One region of the Rhodoferax sp. GW822-FHT04A08 genome, then DNA from elsewhere that is predicted to be linked to it. Evidence: riboswitches for the same ligand, from Rfam matches in the RefSeq annotation. Region 1 holds a riboswitch; the other holds the start of a gene.
The links. Region 1 has a riboswitch for cobalamin ahead of AC1RMF_RS21215 (aromatic ring-hydroxylating oxygenase subunit alpha). Riboswitches for the same ligand answer to the same signal wherever they lie in the genome.

Region 1 (7,552 bases):
CTCTCACGGCCTGCGATTGCGGCCCGTAGTGTACGCAAACGGGACTCAGGCCTCTATTTCCAGCGCGGTTGTGGGTCTTGCACAGCAGGCCAGGATGTAGCCCTCCGCGATGTCTTCGTCCAGAATGCCGCCGTTGTGGCTCATGGAGACCTCGCCGGATATCTTGCGCACCCGGCAGGTGCCGCAAATGCCCGATTCGCAAGCTGCAGAAATGCGAACGCCACTGGCACGCGCCGTTTGCAGAACCGTTTTCCCGGGCAGGCACTCCCCCTGCAGGTTGGAGTCCATGAAGCGAATGGGCAATGTCGCCGGTGCCGCTTGCTGGGCTTCACCCGCGGCGGCGTGCGTGCCAAGCACTTCGGCTTCGGCTGCACCAAAACTCTCCTGGTGGTAGCGCGACATATCAAATTGCGCAGACTTCAGCATGCCTTGCACGGTGCGCATGAAGGGATCGGGGCCGCAGCAGAACACCTCACGTTGCTGGATATCGTGCGCCATCTGTGTGAGTGGCAGCGCATCAATGCGCCCGACAAAGCCCGGCCAGCTTTCCCGCAACGACCTTTGCTCCACCAGGAAGCGCAGCGACAGGCCCGGCATCTGACTGCCCAGCAACTCCAGTTCCCGTCGGAAGACAATCTCTTCCGGCGCGCGAGCGCAGTTCACGAACACCACATCGGCGCCGGGCGCGCAGTCGTACAGCCAGCGCAGCATCGACATCATGGGCGTGATGCCCGAGCCCGCCGAGATGAACAGGTACTTTGCCGCCGGATGCTTGTGCAGCGTGAAGTCGCCGTACGGCCCCATGGCCTTGAGCCGGGAACCTGACTTCACGTTGTCGAACATCCATTGCGTTCCTACGCTACCGGGCTGTGCCTTCACTGTCACCGCTATGGCATGGGGCCGCGACGGACTGGACGACAGGGTGTAGGTCCGGTTCAGAACGCCGTCCTGCGCCGGCAGCTGCAGCGTAATGAATTGCCCGGGCTTGTAACGAAACCAACTAAGCGTGTCGGAACGGAACGTGAAGGTCTTCACCCCCGGCGCCTCGTCGACGACGGAGATCACCTCCAGCCCTTGCTGACTGTCGTTCCAGGGCTCCATCTCATCAAGTGTCCGGAAATTGCCTGCATGCGTCACAGCGTTCATCTCATGCTCCTCAAACTACCTTACCCAGCTTGGGCTTTTCGATTTCGGCCAGACGTTGCGCCATGAAGCCGGCGTACCAGTCCACAAACTGGACCACGCCGCCTTCGTGCATCTCGGAATAGGGGCCCGGCTCATAGGCTGGCGACTTGATGCCAAACGCGTTCTCTTCGACGATGCGCCGGTCTTCGTCATTGGTCTCGATCCAGACCTTGGTCAGTTCCTTGAGGTCGTAGTCGACCCCTTCGACCGCGTCCTTGTGCACCAGCCATTTGGTGGTGACCGCCGTCTCCGTGGCACTGATGGGCATTACCCGGAAGGTGACCGCATGGTCGCCCAGCACATGGTTCCATGTGGTGGGATAGTGGAACAGCAGCAGCGTTCCAATGCGGTCCGTAGAGACACCGTCAGACAGATTGTTGCGTACCGCACGCTGGCCACTCATGGTGTAGCTGACACTGTCACCCAACAACGGCGCGCGGCTTGTGCGGTACTGTCCGGCCTGGTCTATGCGAAAACGCGAAGGCAGACCTGCCGCCTCGCAGCGGTCCCAATGCGCCAACATCTCCGGATCGTTTTCCGCGCCCTCCACGCCGGTGACGGTCGGCGCCTCGGGGAAGGTCTTGCACAGCGCCGGATGGTTTGCCGCGCAGTGGTAGCACTCGCGGTTGTTTTCCCACACGAGCTTCCAGTTGCCCTTCTCGATGATGGTCGACTCGAAAGCGATCTTTGCATCGGTCAGGCGGTGCGGTGCGAAATACGGCTCCACCATTTGCCGGAACGGCTCGAAGTCCATCGGGGTTTGCGCCAGACAGATGAAGATGTAGCCACCCACATCTTCGCAAGCAACGGGTTTCAGACCGAACTCCGCCTTGTCAAAGTCCTCAGGCATCTGCCGCGCAAAGACGAGTGAGCCATCCAGGTCGTAGGTCCATTGGTGGTAAGGGCAGACCAGACGGGCCGCCGTGCCACGGTGCGATGCGCAGACCCGGCTGCCGCGGTGGCGGCAGGAGTTGTGAAAAGCTCTGATTTGCCCGTCCCGTCCACGCACCACCACAATGGGGTAGTCGCCCACCTGAACCGTGAAGTAGCTACCCGGCTTGGTGACCTCGCAGTTGTGCCCGACAAAAAGCCAGTCGCGGTACCAGATCAGGTCCAGGTCCTGCTTGTAGAAGTCGGGGTCGATGTAAAAGGGCTGTTCCAGAGTGAAACCGTCCCGTCTGCTGCGAAGCAGATGGAGCATCTTGGTGCGTGTGTCCATGTGAGTCCTTAAAAAAACAAGAGGACTGAACGCATGGTGATGCAAGAGGACAACACGGAAGGTGACGTAGTCTGACACGCCCCGTGTGCTCAGCCTCTTGACCGCCCGCCGCGATCAGCCGAAATCCAGTGTTTCCAGGCTGGTTTCCGGGCTTCGATGCCATCCTGTCGGGACTGGAGGCATCGTTACCGTTGCGGGGGCAGCGCCGGTATCACACCGGCTTCCCAATTATCCCGATGGAGAATTTCCGCCAGGCACCTAGAACGTGGTGAATGAGACCACAGGGAGATTCAAATGGACCTATGCGAAAGCGACGTCGCGCGTACACCCTGCGACGCGGGTGGTCAATAGGGTTAACACGTGCTATTGGGTGCTGATGCGGCTGTCGGTGAAACGGCTGTCCAGGCCCTTTTCCTTGAGCTTGCGCTCCAGTTCATCGTTCTCCAGCTGACGCTTGCGCTCGGCCTGTTTGCGCTGCTCCTCCTGGCGCATGGCTTCGAGCTCTTCGGGCGTGGGTTCCTTGTCGAAAGACAGGGTTGGGCCGTCCGCGCCGGGCGGCTCGCCACGGCGGCTCTTGAGCTTGATGGCCAGGCGCAGCTCGTTGGCGGAGTCGGCATTGCGGATGGCTTCCTCGAAGCTGATGTGGCCCTCGTCATACAGTTCGTACAGGGCCCAGTCAAAGGTGCGCATGCCCAGTTCGCGCGATCGTTCCATGATGGTCTTGATGTCGCCGAACTGGCCTTTGAAAATGCGCTCGGCAATCGTGGGCGTGTTGAGCAGGATTTCGATGGCTGCCTTGCGCCCCTTGCCGTCTTCGGTGCGCACCAGCCGCTGCGAGATGATGGCGCGCAGATTGGCCGACAGGTCCATTAGCAACTGGTTGCGCCGGTCTTCGGGGAAGAAGTTGATGATGCGGTCTATGGCCTGGTTGGCGCTGTTGGCGTGCAAGGTACCCAGGCACAGGTGGCCGGTCTCGGCAAAGGCGATGGCGTGCTCCATGGTCTCGGGGTCGCGGATCTCGCCGATCAGGATCACGTCCGGCGCCTGGCGCAAGGTGTTCTTCAGCGCATGGTGCCAGCTGTGGGTGTCCACGCCCACTTCGCGGTGGCTCACCAGCGACTTCTTGGAGACATGCACGTATTCCACCGGGTCTTCCACCGTGATGATGTGCCCGGCCGAGGTGTGGTTGCGGTAGTCGATCATGGCGGCCAGCGAGGTGGATTTGCCTGAGCCGGTGCCGCCGACCACCAGCACCAGCCCGCGCTTGTTCATGATGACGTCCTTGAGCACGGGCGGCAGCGAGAGCTTCTCGAAATTGGGAATCTCGGAGGCAATGGTGCGCACCACCATGGCCACGTTCTGCTGCTGCACATAGACGTTGACGCGAAAACGCGACACGCCGGGAATGCTGATGGCAAAGTTGCATTCCATCTCCTTGGCGAACTCGGCGCGCTGCTTCTCGTTCATCAGGGAGTGGGCGAACATCTTGGTCATCTCACCGTTGAGCTTCTGGTTGGTCAGCGGCTGCATGCTGCCGTGGGCCTTCATGCTGGGGGGAAAGTCGTTGGCAATGAACAGATCCGACCCACCGGCCTGGCTCATGGCGGCCAGGAGTTTGTGCATGTAGGCGCGGGCCTGCTCTTCGTTCAAGGTAGACATAGGCAATCGGGTAGTTGGTTGGACGGGCGACAGCGGTGCAAAGTATGGGGTGCATCGGGCATGGGGTCAACACTGCGGCCTGAGCAGATCAGGCCGGGCTGCGTCACAATGGGCCATGCCTTGGCTGTCACAAATTCTTCTGATCCTGCGCCTGGAAGTGCAGTCTTTCATCCGCTACCCGCGCCTGATTGCGGCCACGTTTCTGGTGGCCTGCATCCCTGCGTTCTACTGCTTTATCTACCTCTCCAGTGTGTGGGACCCGGCTGCGCGTGCCATTGCCTTGCCGGTAGGCCTGGTGAACCTGGACCAGGGCGTGGAATACCGTGGCCAGGTATTCAACGTGGGTTGGGAAGTGGCCGCCACCTTGCGCAAGAAGCAGACCTTTGGCTTTCAGGACTTTGAACGGGAAGACCAGGCGCGCGAACAGGTGCGCAAGGGTGCGCTGGCCTTTGCGCTGGTGATTCCCAAGGACTTCAGCTCCAACGCGCTACCAGGCCACGAGGCCGGTGCGGGCAAGCTGGTGGTGTACACATCAGCCGGCAACAACTACGAGAGTGCGCAGTTGGCCCGCAGCTTTGCGCGTGAGCTCGGCCACGACGTGAATGAAAGCCTGAACGAGCGGCGCTGGCGACTGGTATTGCTCAACGCAGCGGGTTCGCAACGCAGTGTGGAACGGCTGCGCGATGGTGTCGACCAACTGCGTGCCGGAGCCCACGAATTGAGCAAGGGTATGGGCCCGCTGGTAAACGGTGCGCAGCAGGCTGCCACGGGTTCTCAGCGGATCAACAACGGTGTAGACCAGCTCAGCAGCGGTGTGCGCCAACTGGCCAACGGCCTGCGCACCATGGATGCCAAGCATCCGCGCGGCTCCGATCTGGACCGTCTCAGGAGCGGCGCCGAGCAGATGGCCGCAGGCCACGTCGAGTTGTCCAAAGGCATGGTCGAACTCAAGACCGGCAGCCAGGCCATACGCACCAGCGTGGCCGCGTTTCGCGACCAGGCACACGACAGCATTCTGGTGCCGAGCAAGGTGGCAGAGAGCCTGGACCAGTTGCACAGCGGCGTGACCCAACTCGATGCAGGATTGCAGACCGCGCTGGAGGCGCAGGGCAAGTTGGCCGAAGGCGCCGACGCACTCAGTAGCGGCGTCGGTGCCCTGACCACTGGCGTGCGCGCCATGAACCAGGGCCTGCGCACCATGGTGACCAAACTGCCGGAGGACAGCCTGCTGGACGAGCTGGACAAGGGCACCGATACGCTGCAGGCGGCCAACACCGCACTGGCAAGCGGCGCCGTCACGGCGCAACAAGGCGCCGCACGCCTGAGCGCCGGGCTGGAGTTGCTGGCCTCCTCGCTGCCTCCTGCGGTGGAAAAACCGGACGGCAGTGCCCAAGGGCTGGCCAACTCCGTCAGCCCGGTGGTGGAAGTGGAGGCGCCCGTACCCAACAGCGGCAGCGGCTTTGCGCCCAACATCATCCCTGCGTCCCTGTGGCTGGGTGCGGGCGTGGCCGCCTTTCTCATCCATGTGCGGTTGCTGCCGGTGCGGGCGCAACACTTCTCCGGCTCGGCCAAACTCCTGGGCAAGATCACGGTTCCGCTGGTGATCGTGCTGCTGCAAGCCGCCTTGCTGTATGCGCTGGTGGTGTTTGGCCTGCGCATACCCGTGGCCATGCCAGCGCTCTTCACGATCACGCTGGCGCTCTCGGCCATTACCTTTCTGTGCATCGTCATGGCGCTCACCCGTGCCATGGGGGACGCGGGCAAGGCCCTGTCGATGATTTTCCTGGCTGTGCAGCTCTCCAGCTCGGGCGGCATCCTGCCAGTGGAACTCAGTGGCACGTTGTTCAGCGAGATCAGTCCCTGGCTACCTCTGACCTGGGTGGTACGCGCCATGAAGATCTGTCTGTTCGGCGCCTATGAAGGAGCCTGGCAGCATCCGCTTACCGTGATGGGGCTGACTTGTCTGGGCGCACTGGTGTGCGCCTGCTGCCTGGGCCGTTGGCAATATGTGCGCCCCACCGAGATGCGCCCCGCGGTGAACTTCTGACGCCACGCGCCACCTCCCGCGGGCAGTGGCAAATTGTCAACATCGTTTAAAAAAATTCCCGTATGGCGCGTGCAGCGCCTGTGCCTGTGCTTGAATAGAAATCAGCGCATTGTTTAAAGGAATTTTGCACAGGAGGTCTCCATGGCATCTGGCAGTCTGGTCCCGCAATCACCACCGTTCCGTTTACCCGTGGCGCAAATGCGTCAGGTGTTCCAGACGCAGGAGGTTGAACGCAAACTCGCCAAGCTGCAGGGCAACGAGCACGACAACCTGCGCACCACCTATCAGCGTATGCTGGAGCGCGGACCGGAGCGCTTCCAGGTCAAGCCCTCGGGCGTTCCGGATATGAGTGAGCTGTACCAGTCACTGCCGAATTTCACGGAAGTGCTGGACGACGTGAAGCGCCACGTGGCGCTGGCCCAGGATTGCACGGATGGCATTGAGGTGACGCCCATTCTGCTGCTGGGTCAGCCCGGCATCGGCAAGACGCACTTCGCCAAGAAGCTGGCGGACCTGCTGGGCACCGGCATGACTCTGGTGCCCATGAGCTCAATGACCGCAGGCTGGCTGCTCTCGGGTGCATCCTCGCAATGGAAGGGAGCCAAGCCGGGCAAGGTATTCGAGGCACTGGTGGACGGCGAATACGCCAATCCGGTGATCGTGGTGGACGAGATTGACAAGGCGGCGGCAGACGCGCAATACGATCCCCTGGGTGCGCTCTACAGCCTGCTCGAGCATGACACCGCCAAAGCCTTCACCGATGAATTTGCCGAGGTGGCGGTAGACGCCAGCCAGGTGATCTGGATCACCACTGCCAATGACGAACGCTGCATCCCCGAGCCCATTCTCAATCGCATGAATGTGTTCGAAGTGCTACCGCCATCGCCGGAAGCAGCAAGGCAGATTGCCCGCAATCTGTACAAGTCCATTCGCAGTGAACACGGCTGGGGCGAGCACTTTGCGCCCGAGCCTTTGGACGATGTACTCGACATCCTGAGCGAGTGCGCCCCACGTGACATGCGCCGCGCCTGGATGACTGGCTTTGGCAATGCCCGCCTGGACCGCAGCGACACCGTGCGCGCAATCGACGTGCCAAGAGCTGGTGGCAAGAAGGCAAGCATGGGCTTTTTGCAATAACTGAGAGGCAGATCGGCTTAGGCGGTGTGATTACGCATCGCATGGATCTATACATAGCAGGCGCCACGACTTTCCTGATCCCTCTTCAGCCTCTATATATTCAAGAGCGTGTGGCGCGCTTTGCGTAAAAGCCGGGATGCAAAGATATTTCATGAAATGTGAATATCTTCCATGTCATATGCAAATCCATATCAAAAATCCCTCTAATTGCATCCCACACAACCCTTATGAACCGAGATACATATTTTCGTGAAGCGCAGCGCGGGAGTCGCATTTTGTATCAATAAAAATACAATATATGCAAT
Region 2 (7,552 bases), on a different contig from region 1:
CCACTTGGAACAGCATGGAAAAGATTTCGGACACACTGCGCTGGTTGAAAATGGTGACCTGCACACCCTGGCGTACCAGTGCCGATGCAATGTCGGCCTGCAGGTCCGAAAAGCCGAATACGCAGTCCGGCTTCAGCTCCAGAATCTTGTCAATCTTGGCGCTCAGAAAAGCGCTGACCTTGGGTTTTTCCTCACGCGCGCGGCGTGGGCGCACGGTGTAGCCGGAGATGCCCACGATGCGCTGCTCCTGCCCCAGCAGGTACAGCCATTCGGTAGTCTCCTCGGTCAGGCAGACGATGCGCTGTGGCCCCAGGGCAAAGTCCAACGGGGTCGCGCTCATGTGCCCACCCCCGTCGGAAGGAACAGCGATGCCGCGGCCGTCGGTGAAGAAGGAAACCACGCATGGAAGTAGCTGGCGCGCACCGCACCGTGCTGCCACAGCGCCTCTCCGGCCTGGGGCGATGGCTCGGTTTGCGGGCGTGCAGTACGTGCCACGGGCTGCAGCGTGGTCTCTGTGGTGGAATAGTGAAAGGTATGGCCGCGTAGCAAGCCGCCGGGCAGCTCCAGTTGCTGCGGGCCCAGGGCCGCCAACCGCGCATGCATGGTGACTTCTCCAGGCAGCAGGCCCCATAGCGCGTGGGTGAGGCCATCCGTGGTCACCAGCGTCTCAAACAGCGCCATCATGCCCCCGCATTCGGCCCACACCGGTTTGGCCGCCGCGATGTGTTGGGCCAGGCTGCTGCGGGTTTGCGCACTTCCAGCGATGCGGTCGGCGTGCAACTCCGGATAGCCACCGGGCAGCCACACGGCGTCGCAATCGGGCACCGCTTCATTGGCCAATGGCGAGAAGAAGCGCAGCGTTGCGCCCATGGACTGCAGGCAATCCAGGTTGGCTGTGTAGATAAAGCAGAACGCTGCATCGCGCGCGATGGCAATGGTCTTGCCCGCCAGCAACGCGGGCACTGCACGGGCGTCGTGCAGCAGAGGGAACTCGGTATCCCAGCGCTGCAGGTCCTGCAGGCTCATCTGCCCCAGTGGCGTGTCCTGCAGCGCGTCTGCCGCAGCATCCAGCCGGGCCATGGCATCAGGCACTTCGCTGGCCACCGTGAGACCCAGGTGGCGCTCCGGCAGCGTCATATCGGCATTGCGCATGACCGCGCCCAGCCAGTTGCGGGCCTCGGGAATGGCGTTGCGCAGCATGTAGGCGTGGCCCGTGCTGGCAACGCGATTGGCCAGTACGCCTGCCCATGGCAAGTCCTTGCGGTAGTGCTGCAGACCAAACGCCAGTGCGCCAAAAGTACCTGCCATGGCGGAAGCATCCACCACGGCCAGCACATGCAAACCAAAGCGCTGCGCCAGATCGGCCGCACTGGGCTCACCGTCGTACAGACCCATGACACCTTCGACGATGATCAGATCGGCCTCATGTGCCGCCGCCGTCAGCCGCGCCTGGCAATCCTCCTCACCTGTCATCCACAAATCGAGCTGGTAGACCGGCGCCCCGCTGGCCAGTGTGTGCCAGTAGGGATCAAGAAAATCAGGCCCGCATTTGAAAACCCGTACCCGCCGCCCCTGCCGCGCATGCAGACGCGCCAGGGCCGAGGTGATGGTGGTCTTGCCCTGGCCCGAGGCCGGGGCGGCAACCAGGATGGCGGGGCAGCGGGTAGAAGGCATCAAAACTTCAGCTTCGCAGTTGCAGTGACGGCACGACCTGCTTCCGGATAGATGGAAGTCGTCACGCCAGCGGCGGTACAACCATAGGCCTGGGTGTAGTACTTGGTATCTCCCAGGTTGCTGACGCCCAAAGCAAACTCAGCCGACTTCATGGAGTAGGAGTAACGCGCGTCGACCGTGGTGTACGACGGCATGGTGCACTTGTTGGCAAAGTCGGGGCTTTGCGACGAAACCCAGTTGACACCAAAGTTCAACAGATGGCCGGCCGCAACCTTCCAGTCCAGGCCCAGACCGGCGGTATGTGCAGGCACCAGGGCAACGTCCTTGTCGGCGTACTGGCCGGACACAAAACGGGCCTGGCGCGCTGCCGCATTCACGCGCAGTGCGACGGATGTGCTGATATCGTGACGGCCTTCAAACTCGACGCCTTCCCTGCGGGTGGGATCAAAATTGACATTGGCGCCGTCGTAGCCAAATACGGAATTGGGTCCGATGGCGGTGCCGTCGTAGCCGATCTCGTTGTTCAGATCGCTGCGGTACCAACGCAGTTCCGCGCGGCCCTTGGCATATTGCCAACGCGCACCCAGTTCCACGTCTTTGGAGGTCTGTGGCTTGAGTGAAGTGCCGGGAGTCACAAAATTGATCTCGTCCACGTTGGCAAAGCGAAAGCTCTGGCCCGTACGGCCATAGACGTGAACGCCCTGCCCCAGATCCTGCGTGAGCCCCACATCCCAGGCAGTTTGCGAGTCATCCACGCCCGTGGCAACCCCGTCGCGTGTCTTCTTGACAGTCTCATTGCGCACGCCCAGGCTCAGCCGCGTTCCCGAGGGCAGGTAACTTATATCGTCGGTAATGTAGATGGCGTTGGACTGCGATCTGGCTTTGGATGGGGCGAGATCGTCGTACTTCCAGTCGCCCATGTCCGCACCCACGGTGAAGACATTGGCAAACGTCTCACCCTTGCGTTCGTTGCGCGCACGCAGGTTGGCACTTATGGCGTCCACATTTGCATCGGAGTAGTAACTCGGGCTGTAGTAGGCCTGCTTCTTGTTGCGCTCGCCATAGTCAAACCCCAGCTTCCAGTCCTCCAGGATGGCTTCTGCAAACACACCATAGACCTCGCTCTTGATCTGACCATAGTTCACCATGGACTTTGCAGTGTGCGGATCGGCGTCATATTGGGCCGCCGTGAGTGATCCTGGCAATCCGCTGTGCAACAGGTTGCGCGCAGCCTGGGCTCCCACACGCAACCAGTCGTTGGACCATTGCACCGTAGCGTCCAGATTGTTGTTGGTGGACGCAAAATTGTCCCGGTGACCGTCGGATTTGCGCTCGGAGCCCGCTACATCCAGCGAAACGGCTCCAGCCGCCACCGTTGCGCTGGTACGAAGTTCCTGCAACCCATAGCTGCCCGTGGATGCGGATACCACTGCCGCATTGTGACGCTCCACGCCCTGGCCTGCCTTGGTGCTGATCAGAATGGCGCCGCCGGTTGCGCCTTCGCCGTACATCACGGCCGCATTGCCCCGGATGACCTCGATTCTTTGCACGGACTCAATCGGGATGATTCCCATATTGGTTCCCGACAGATCCTGTTCGTTGAGTCTGCGTCCATCCAAGATCACAACCTGGTTGCTGTCCGACGTCTGACCGAAACCACGCAGATCAACAGCGTAATTGTTGCCACCGCTGGTGTCCAGACGCCCGGGCACGCCCAGAATCTTCATGATGGCCTCGCTCACCGAGGTGGCTCCGGATGCTTCGATTTCCTGGGCGGTGATCACGCTCACTCCATAGGGAAGTGCATCCACCGATTCCGAAAAGCGGCTGGCAGTGACGACCACTTCCCTGAGAAGGTTGACGGATTGCGCCTCTGCGCCCATGGAATACGCTGCACACAGGGCAACACCAAGCACGCTGACACGTGCACCCAAAACTCTAGACTTCATATTGAAAACAACCCGACTGAATACCCTTGCTGTCTTCCCCGACGGCGTATGGGCGTAAAAGGTCGCACCAACGTGCAACCACCTGGTTGGCCGGTATCCGGGCTGATGGAACGACCCTCATCGCCTTCCCGGACACGTGTTCAAGTGTCCAGTGGCTGTGATGAAAGCTGCGTCGGAGGACGCGTCCACTTACCGTTGCGGGGGCAGCGCAGGTTAGGCTGACCTGAATAGGTCCGGCCCTCCTGCTTCCCGTTGAACTGCGGCGTGTGAACCACACCGCGAGCACCAACGAAAGCATTTTAGCCTGAGGCCCTCGCGCCAAACCCTACAATGCGACTTCTATGGTGAACAACGCGACACCCATGTCGAAACCGTCTCAAGTCGACCAAATTGCCGAGCGTGTGGAACGTTTGCTGCTGCGCTATGCCGAGGTGCAGCGCACCAACGCCCTGCTTGCCAGGCAGCTCGAACTCCTCACGCAGGAACGAGACTCCCTCAAGTCCCGTCTGAGCGCGGCCCGAGCGCGGGTGGATGCGCTGCTGGAGCGATTGCCGGAATCCACTGCACAGAAGGATGCGCCATGAACCAGCTGGAAGTGCAGATCATGGGCCAAAGCTATTTGCTGGGCTGTCCCGAAGGCGGTGAAGAGCGTCTGCGCGAAGCCGTGCAGCGGGTGGACGAAGCCATGTGCAAGATCCGAGATGCAGGCAAGGTGCGTGCGCGTGACCGCATTGCCGTGCTGGCAGCACTGAATCTGGCATTCGATCTTTCCGACAAGGGTGCTGTGGAATCCGTGGCCGTAGAAGCGGCAGCTGCGCCCTCGCAACCGGCCTCAGCTTCCGAAGACAATGCCGTGCTGCAGTCCCTGCTGACCCGCCTGGACGACGCCTTGAGCGAAGACGGCCAGCTGCTCTGAATCTTTTTGCAGCCAATCGCAGGGTGCCTGGCACGCGGCTGAAAGCTGCGCCTACAATGGAGTGGTCTGCGAAGCTCGCCGGGCTTTATATTTCCTTGAACCAATGCTCATTGAGCCTGGGCTTGGAACATTGCCACTCCAGCGTGATCATCTCGCGTCAGATGAACCCAAGGTTTGTGCTGACCTCGCCCACCTGAACCCCGGTTCAGGATGCCGGTCCGGTGGCATTCGCAGACACCTTATTCAACCCCCTTGCATGACGCTGGAACCCCAACTGATTTTCGAGCTGGCCATGCTGGGGCTCGCAGGTGGCTTTCTGGCCGGGCTGCTGGGAATCGGCGGCGGCATGGTGCTGGCTCCCTTCATCACCATCATCCTGTCCACGCGCGGCATCAGTGCCGACCTGGCGGTGAAGATGGCCATCGCCACCTCCATGTCCACCATCGTTTTCACCTCGCTCTCCAGCATGCGTGCGCATCACCAGCGTGGCTCGGTGCGCTGGGACATTGCGCGCGGTCTGGCACCGGGCATTGTGCTGGGCGGCATCGTGGGAAGCCTGGGTATTTTTGCCTTGCTCAAGGGAACGACGCTGGCACTCATCTTTGCGGCCTTCATCAGTTTCTCGGCGACCCAGATGTTTCTGGACAAGAAGCCCAAGCCCGGACGGACTATTCCAGGCATGGCAGGACTGCTGGGAACTGGGGCAACCATCGGTCTGGTGTCCGGGTTGGTGGGGGCCGGAGGTGGCTTCATCAGCGTGCCGTTCATGGTGGCCCACAACGTCGCCATCATCAACGCCGTGTCCACCAGCGCGGCACTGGGCTTCCCCATTGCAATAGCCAATGCAGCAGGATATGCAGTGGGTGGACAGGGAGTCAGCGGACTGCCGCCCTGGTCACTGGGTTACATCTGGCTACCCGCACTGGCGGTCATCGCCAGTTGCAGCGTGCTCACGGCCCCCCTGGGCGCCGCGCTGGCACACCGCCTGCCCGTGGTACAACTCAAGCGCATCTTTGCGCTGGTGCTCTACCTGCTGGCAGCGTACATGCTGTGGAAGGGCCTGCACGGCTGAGCGCTACGGATTGAGCGCTGCGGCCTCACTGTCGAGTGCGGGTTCGTAAAAGTAGCAGATGCGTTGGCGTGGCTGCAGATAGTCCAGCGCTGTGGCCGGCAAGCTCGAAGGCTTGAGGCTTCTGCGAATGCTGGTGTTGGGCGCCAGCTCGAGATCCAGTACCGCGGCCTGATGCCGTGGGACTGTTGGTTCATGCACCAAGATGCGGGGTTTGAGCGGCCGCGCCGAATTCACCGAGACCACCATGGCATGGCGCTCGTCATTGAGCTGCACTACCGAACCGGGTGGATAAACCCCCATCATGCGGATGAAGGCACTGAGCACATTGGCGTCGAAGCGTGTTTTCTGCTGGGAAAAGATGGTGGAAAGCGCTTCGTGTGGCGTCATGGCCGCACTGAGCTTGCCCGGATTGCATAGGCCGTCATAGCGGTTGACCAGCGCCAGTATGCGCGCATTGAGCGTCATCGCATCACCCTTGAGGTGCTGCGGAAAACCGCTGCCATCCACCATTTCATGGTGCTGCGCAATGGCCCTGACGGTGCCGGCAGACAAGCCCATATGGCGGGCCAGTTCTACGCCCTGAACTACGTGGTCCTGATAGACCTTGAGCTCGCCGGACGAGAAGTTGCTCTCCCAGCGGCGCACGCGCTCGGGCAACTTGATTTTTCCCATATCGTGCAAAAAGGCCGCCAGACCCAGTTCATCCAGCGCAGTGCCTTGTACGCCCAGGGCTTTGCCCAGGAGCAGCGATATCACCGCCACATTGACCGGGTGCATGGCACTCTTGTCACCCGCTGCCTCTGTCAGAAGGCGTATGGCCACATCACCCTGAGTCAACATTTCCGACGTCAGTGATTGCACCATGTCTTGGCAAAGTTGTGCAGCGTTCTTGGGGTCGGTCTGCAACCACTCCATCGCCTGCCGGTATTGCTGAGTGGTTTCCGTGAAGCGGCGCTCGCATTGGCCCGCCTTGAGCGCGGACTTTGTGGCGGCCGTCGCAGCCTGTGTCTTTTCCGGTGCGGGAGGCTGGAAGGAAGCGCTCAATGCCGATGCTGCGGGAGAGGGCTCCCCACTTCCAATCGGGTCACTGCGGGCAGGAACATACCGGATACGGTCCACACCCAGCGACTTCAGGGTGTCAATCTGACGCTCGGTGGTAATCTTGAAACGGCTGCTGGAAAAGGGATGGGCCAGCCATCCCAAATTGAGATCCACAAACAATCCGACGCGCAAATCGTCCAATGCAACGAAGTCGAATTCGTCTGTATTCATAAACCCAAGTATCCGTAAGGTGCCGTTTGGAATAATGTTCGGCAAATTCCCCTTGCAACCATTATGACTATGGCCAAGTGCCCCCTACGTGTTCGCAGCGCACTTTTACAAATTAAATCAGCAGGCTTTAAGAATGTCTATCAAATAGGCAACACTTGATCTGGAAACTGGTCAAAGCAATGCACCTGCTCAAGCAGCTGCAAGACCTGTGCAGCATCGCCCAGACCGCTGGCTGTGCTCATGAGCGTCGCCGTGGCACACGCCACGCCCTTGGCAAATGCCTGCACCGGGCTCTGCTGCTGTGACAGGCCCCACACCATTCCAGCGACGAAGCTGTCACCCGCTCCGACTGCGCTGTGCACTTCCACTTGCAGCGGCGGCGCGTACCAATTCCCCTGCTGCGTGACCATCAGCGCGCCCATTTCCCCCATGGAAACCACCATGATCTGCGCAGCACCGTGCTGCACCATATCCTTGGCCATATCCCGGACTTCATACAGACGGGACAAGGGTTTGTCGCAGAGGTCCCGCAATTCATGCAGGCTGGGCTTGACCATGTACACGCCGTGCGCCAGTGCAGCTCGCAAGGGCTCGCCGGAGGTATCCACCACCAAGGCAGCGTGGGCGCGTTGCACCACTTCCGACACGCGGGCATAGAAATCCACTGGA

Region 2: another riboswitch for cobalamin. It lies ahead of AC1RMF_RS02465 (TonB-dependent receptor); the one in region 1 lies ahead of AC1RMF_RS21215 (aromatic ring-hydroxylating oxygenase subunit alpha).

The regions. Positions count from the first base shown of each region.
Region 1 is NZ_JBXAMW010000014.1:45,432-52,983, reverse strand. Features, by position in the region: gene AC1RMF_RS21220 (FAD-binding oxidoreductase) at 46-1,146, opposite strand; gene AC1RMF_RS21215 (aromatic ring-hydroxylating oxygenase subunit alpha) at 1,157-2,404, opposite strand; cobalamin riboswitch at 2,525-2,681, opposite strand; gene AC1RMF_RS21210 (PilT/PilU family type 4a pilus ATPase) at 2,768-4,063, opposite strand; gene AC1RMF_RS21205 (YhgE/Pip family protein) at 4,179-6,110, shown strand; gene AC1RMF_RS21200 (AAA family ATPase) at 6,252-7,247, shown strand.
Region 2 is NZ_JBXAMW010000001.1:523,538-531,089, reverse strand. Features, by position in the region: gene AC1RMF_RS02475 (ABC transporter substrate-binding protein) at 1-340, opposite strand, end outside; gene AC1RMF_RS02470 (cobyrinic acid a,c-diamide synthase CobB) at 337-1,674, opposite strand; gene AC1RMF_RS02465 (TonB-dependent receptor) at 1,674-3,623, opposite strand; cobalamin riboswitch at 3,695-3,928, opposite strand; gene AC1RMF_RS02460 (DUF904 domain-containing protein) at 3,986-4,207, shown strand; gene AC1RMF_RS02455 (cell division protein ZapA) at 4,204-4,539, shown strand; gene AC1RMF_RS02450 (sulfite exporter TauE/SafE family protein) at 4,796-5,611, shown strand; gene AC1RMF_RS02445 (cyclic di-GMP phosphodiesterase) at 5,615-6,883, opposite strand; gene AC1RMF_RS02440 (1-phosphofructokinase family hexose kinase) at 7,024-7,552, opposite strand, start outside.